One region of the Shewanella vaxholmensis genome, then DNA from elsewhere that is predicted to be linked to it. Evidence: predicted binding sites of a transcription regulator. Region 1 holds the regulator's gene; the other holds the start of a gene.
The links. Region 1 encodes LexA, which represses DNA repair genes until DNA is damaged. Its sites were predicted from a motif close to TACTGTATNNNNATACAGTA; they were not measured.
Positions count from the first base shown of each region.

Region 2: recA (recombinase RecA) is a predicted target of LexA. The motif match lies at 1,747-1,766, and genes of this name have one in related genera.

Region 1 covers NZ_JAUOEV010000004.1:179,376-182,557, forward strand. The annotation lists gene Q4Q46_RS05850 (cell division inhibitor SulA) at 352-864, opposite strand; gene lexA (transcriptional repressor LexA) at 861-1,481, opposite strand; gene plsB (glycerol-3-phosphate 1-O-acyltransferase PlsB) at 1,642-3,182, shown strand, end outside.
Region 2 covers NZ_JAUOEV010000003.1:287,586-290,767, forward strand. The annotation lists gene Q4Q46_RS04980 (regulatory protein RecX) at 84-554, opposite strand; gene recA (recombinase RecA) at 572-1,639, opposite strand; gene mutS (DNA mismatch repair protein MutS) at 2,024-3,182, shown strand, end outside.

The sequences.
Region 1 (3,182 bases):
AGTAAGTCTCAACTCTATGCAAACTCTTCAGTTCCCAAAAAAGCTTTTTTGACTTCAACGTGCGTTGGCGGCTGTTACTTTTAATTAAGTATTATTACTGCTGGTATTAGCCACGCTGGCACATACGACTGAAATAAATCTGTTCTCTATTTTTAGTGGCATTTTGAACTCGATTACGGCTCGATTTATTTGCCACGGGCGGCGATATATCATCGCCGACTAAACCAACCATACTTGCTGTTTAAATATTGATCAAGATCACTTATTTATCTAATTGTCTGAAAAATTGCCAAAAAAAAGCCTCACATTCATAGGCGAGGCGGCTTTCAAGGTAAAAAATTAAATGAATATTTAATGTACAGCACTAAAAAAAGATTGTTGGCCGAAGAGGCTACCTTGCTCAATGCGTACGTCGCCATGTAAGTGACTGTTTACGTCTTCTAGCACTATGCCCATGGCGCGGGCACTTTTAGCGACAATTTGCAGGCGACGATTATCGCGTGCATCCAATGATTGGGTCCAGGTAATAACCGCACTGGACGTACCACTTGTTAAGGCTTTTTCCATTGCCCACAGGGTTTCCACTTCATCTTTCGCGTGCACCAGCAAGACTCTGTCCATACGCACGCCTGCATTGGCGAGCATTTGTTTGTAGCCAATACTCGGTGGGTTGATGAGCACTAACCAACGGCCCTGTTGGCTTAACTGGGCGAGTTGCGCACTCAGATGGATTAATTCTTGGCGACCTTGAGTCTTAGTTGGCATGCAGGCGATAGGTGCATGGTGCCAGTCATAGTCGGCATCACGTACTTCATCGAGCCACAAGCCCGGGTGGCGGGGTGCATTGCCAAGTAATTTGTTCATAGCCAATCTCCATTACGGATCACACCGACGGCGAGTCCTTCAATTGTTAAACTTTGATAGCCTAAATCCACTTTAATCGGGGAATAGTCTTCATTTTCGGCGTGTAGATAGACCACATTACCTTTTTTTTCGAAACGTTTAACAGTGACATCGTCGTCGACTCTAGCGACAACCACTTGACCATTTCTAGCTTGTTGTACTTTATGAACTGCCAGCAAATCTCCCTCGAGAATGCCGATATTCTTCATGCTGTCGCCTTTAACCCGCAGTAAAAAATCGGCGGCGGGATGAAACATGCTTGGGTCGACTTGGTAGTACTGTTCAACATGTTCTTGGGCGAGAATAGGTTCGCCAGCAGCTACTTGACCGATAAGCGGTAAACCTGTTTCAGTTACTTCTTCGACTTCCGCAGTCAGACGAATGCCCCGCGATGTGCCTGGCATGATCTCAATGCAGCCCTTTTTCGCCAACGCTTTAAGATGCTCTTCAGCCGCATTGGCGCTCTTAAAACCTAAACGGGTCGCGATTTCTGCCCGAGTGGGTGGCATGCCAGTATCGGCAATATTTCGTTTAATTAGCTCTAAAATTTCAGCTTGGCGTGGCGTCAAAGGTCTCATGGTGTTTCCTGTTTTTCTATACAGTTACTGTTAGTATATACAGTATTATTTGCAGCGCAAGTATTAACCACTTTTTAGCTATGTTGGAGAGAATTAGCGAATATTACCCATAGTCTGGTATTCTACCGGGCTAGTAAACGTACTTAATTGCATAAGAATAATGCCTAAACACGACTCTCTTTGGTTGAAATCATTACGCTGGATCCAAAAACACTTAGTGCACACTATTGTTGTGCCTCAGGATCCCTTTGCCGATCTGAATCTGGATGCCTCCAGACCCCTTGCTTATGTGATGAAAACGGAATCGCTGAGTGACATCGCTGCCCTGAGCGAAATTACGGCTAAGTTAGGACTGCCGAGCCCCTATGAGCCTTTAGTGGCAAATGGTGTGATTGCGCCTCGGGTTGTCTGCCTTCAAGGGCGTAAGCCGCTGTTTGGTGAGCGTGCCGGTAACGAGCCTTTTCTCGAATGCTTTATGCGTTTGTTGGCCGTGCATAAGGAACGCCCTGAATTAGACATTCAACTGGTGCCCGTGAGCCTGTATTGGGGCCGCACACCAGGTAAAGAAGACGACACTATGAAGGCGGCTGTGTTTGAGCGGGAAAACCCGACTTGGCTGCGTAAGTGTTTGATGATTCTGTTCTTAGGTCGACATAACTTCGTGCAGTTTTCGAATGCGGTGTCCCTGCGTTATATGGCCGACGAGCATGGCACCGACATGGGTATCGCCCATAAGTTAGCGCGGGTCGCGCGGGTGCATTTCCGTCGTCAACGCAAGGTGATGACAGGGCCTGTGCTGCCAAACCGCCAAGCATTGTTTCATTCGTTGCTCAAATCTGAATCGTTGCGTAAAGCGATTCAAGAAGAAGCTGCCAACAAAAAGATTTCAGAGACCCAAGCGCGCGAGACAGCCATTGAATATCTCGATGAAATCGCTGCAGATTACTCAGATAGTTTAGTGCGTATTGCCGAGCGTTTCTTAACTTGGTTATGGAACAAGCTTTACAGCGGGATCAATATCAAGGGTGCCGAGCAAGTTCGCCAGTTGCACCACGATGGTCACGAGATTGTTTATGTGCCTTGCCATCGCAGTCACATGGATTACCTGCTGTTATCGTATATTTTGTATTATCAAGGCATGGTTCCGCCGCACATTGCAGCCGGTATTAACCTCAACTTCTGGCCCGCTGGACCTATGTTCCGTCGCGGTGGTGCCTTCTTTATCCGCCGTAGTTTTAATGGCAACAAGCTGTATACCGCAGTATTCCGTGAGTATTTAGATCAACTGTTTGCTAAAGGTTATTCGGTGGAATACTTCTCCGAAGGCGGCCGCTCACGTACGGGTCGTCTATTGGCGCCAAAAACCGGCATGATCGCTATGACGATGAACAGCGTGCTGCGCGGTATCGAGCGTCCAGTCACGCTAGTGCCTGTGTATTTAGGCTATGACCATGTGATGGAAGTAGCGACTTACCATAAAGAGTTAAGTGGTAAGAAAAAGAAAAAAGAATCTGTGTGGCAGGTGTTTGGTGCGATTCGCAAACTTGGTAATTTCGGCCAAGGGTATGTGAACTTTGGCGAGCCGATTACTCTGCAAAACTTCTTAAATGAGCGCGCGCCAAACTGGCGTACTGAGTTGGCCGATGATCCTGAGCAAAAACCAAGCTGGTTAACGCCAGCGGTAAACGTGCTGGCGAATCG
Region 2 (3,182 bases), on a different contig from region 1:
CATTTTAGAAGAAATTTTCTGAGGGCTTGTTAAAGAAGCTTTTACAGTCTTAAGGTTACATCGCAATCGATGAGTTGAGGCGATTAATAATCGTCGTCGAGATCATTGGGATCTGAATCTAACGCATAAGTGATTTGATCGTAGCTAAAGCCTTGGCCCATTAAAAACCGCACTCGTTTGGCCTTTTCCTTCGCGATGAGATCCCGGGCTGTAGAGCCCTTCACTTCTGTTACGCGAGGAATTCCATATTTTTTAGTGGCTTTATCTTTTGCTAGCTCAAACCAGTCACAATCACTATTGGTTATCGCCGCTTCAATGCAATCTTTAGACAGGCCTTTTTGCGCTATCGCTTGGCGAATGCGGATGGCACCGTGGCCTCGACTAATGTGGCTACGGACCAACAGTTCAGCATAGCGATTATCATTGATAAAACCGGAGGATTCGCAAGCATCGAGCACAGGTTCGATATCATTCAGTTCGAAACCTTTTTCGAGCAATTTATCGCGGATTTGTAGGCGGGAATAATCGCGGCGCGCTAACAGCGCGACCGCGATTTGACGGGCTGACTGACTCAGAATACTTCGCCTGTTTCTAAATCAACATTATCTTCCGTGCTAGCATCAGCTTTGGCAGCCAGTGCACTAGGATTGCTCAAAAGTAACTCACGTAATGTCTTGTCAATTTCAGTAGCAATAGCTGGGTTTTCAGTCAAATATTTACCTGCATTAGCACGGCCTTGACCGATTTTATCGCCTTTATAACTGTACCAAGCACCCGCTTTTTCAATCAACTTATGGGCTACGCCTAAGTCAACTAACTCACCAGTACGGTTAATACCTTGGCCATAAAGGATTTGGAATTCGGCTTGCTTGAACGGTGCTGCAACCTTGTTTTTCACCACTTTAACGCGAGTTTCGTTACCGACAACTTCATCGCCGTCTTTAATGGCACCAGTACGACGAATGTCTAAACGAACAGAAGCATAGAACTTCAGCGCGTTACCACCGGTTGTCGTTTCTGGGTTACCAAACATCACACCAATCTTCATCCGGATTTGGTTGATGAAGATAAGTAAGGTGTTAGATTGCTTTAAGTTACCCGCAAGTTTACGCATGGCTTGGCTCATCATACGTGCCGCTAGGCCCATGTGAGAATCACCAATTTCACCTTCGATTTCAGCTTTAGGCGTTAATGCCGCCACTGAGTCGACAACGATAACGTCAACAGCGCCTGAGCGAGTTAATGCATCACAAATCTCAAGCGCTTGCTCGCCGGTATCCGGTTGTGAACACAGCAGGTTATCAATATCTACACCTAATTTTTTAGCATAGATAGGGTCGAGTGCATGCTCGGCATCGATAAAGGCACAGGTTTTACCTTCACGTTGTGCTGCGGCAATCACTTCTAAAGTTAGTGTCGTTTTACCTGATGATTCAGGACCATAGATCTCAACGATACGCCCCATTGGCAAACCGCCAGCACCTAAAGCAACGTCCAGAGATAGAGAACCGGTAGAAATGGTCTCAACATCCATAGAGCGATCTTCGCCCAGCTTCATGATGGAGCCTTTACCAAATTGCTTCTCAATTTGGCTCAATACCGCAGCAAGTGCTTTCTCTTTATTTGGATCGACCTTCATTCCAGTTCCCTCATCAAGACATGCCTTAAGCTGTCAAAAGTAATATTCAATTTACAAACGGGTAATTCAAAAAGCCGCGCTTTTTGTCTTAATTCTGCTGACTAGTATACTGTACAATCATACAGTATCAAGACCTGTGACTGAATTATTTTTTGCTAATGGGATTTTTTAATATGGCCAAGGTTTTAGCGAATATCAAATCCGATATTGCATCCCTTTGACGAATATCCGTCATCAAGGGCTCAATTTTCGGTAAATTATTGCTAAGATTGGCGCAGCAAATTTTGCGTGGTCTTTTTAGCTGAAAATTGTACAGCAGTCTTCTGCTTCCATAGCGCTTAATCCCACATAACCACGGCAGTCACAACGGACGATAACGATTTAATGAATGTAATTGATACCGATGATTTAGAAAAACATACTCCTATGATGCGTCAGTACTTGACCATGAAAGCAGAACATCACGACATGTTGCTGTTTTATCGCATGGGTGACTTCTACGAGTTGTTTTATGACGATGCTAAACGTGCTTCTGAGCTGTTAGGCATTTCACTCACAGCACGCGGTAAAAGTGGTGGCGATCCTATCCCTATGGCGGGACTGCCTTACCATGCTGTGGAAGGCTATCTTGCAAAATTAGTTCAAATTGGTCAATCGGTTGCGATATGTGAACAAATTGGCGACCCAGCAACCTCTAAAGGGCCAGTTGAGCGTAAAGTGGTGCGTATCGTCACGCCTGGCACCTTGACCGACGAAGCCCTGCTGCAGGAACGTCAAGACAATCTATTGGCAGCCGTTTATCAAGGTAAAGTCGGTTTTGGTTATGCCACTCTGGATGTTTCATCCGGACGTTTTGTGATTGCTGAGCTCGACACACGAGAGTCATTAGAAGCTGAATTGCAACGCACTAATCCCGTTGAAATTCTCTACAGTGAAGACTTTGGCGAACTAGGTCTACTAAACGGTTTTAAAGGTAAACGTCGTCGCCCTGAGTGGGAATTTGATTACGACACTAGCATCAAGTTACTGCTGGCTCAGTTTGGCACGAAAGACTTGCATGGTTTTGGTATCGCAGATGCACGTTTATCACTGCAGGCTGCAGGTTGCTTGATGCAATATGTCAAAGACACACAGCGCACAGCCCTACCCCATATCAATGCCATTACCCGCTTTAATCAAACCGATAGCATAGTGCTCGATGCGGCAACGCGCCGAAATCTAGAACTCACTCAAAACCTTGCCGGTGGTCGCGATAATACCTTAGCCGCAGTATTGGATAACACGGCGACGCCTATGGGCAGCCGCATGTTGCAACGCTGGATCCATCAGCCGCTGCGAGATCCAAAACACATCAAAGCACGCCAACAGGCGGTGACTGAATTACTCGATACCACCGCCCACGAAGGTCTGCATGAGCAGTTAAAAGCACTTGGCGATATTGAACGTATCATGGCAAGACTCGCGCTGCGTACCGCTCGCCCAAGAGACTTTGCCCGTTTACGTCAAGCGCTGGGCTTACTACCTGAATTACAACAGAGTTTAA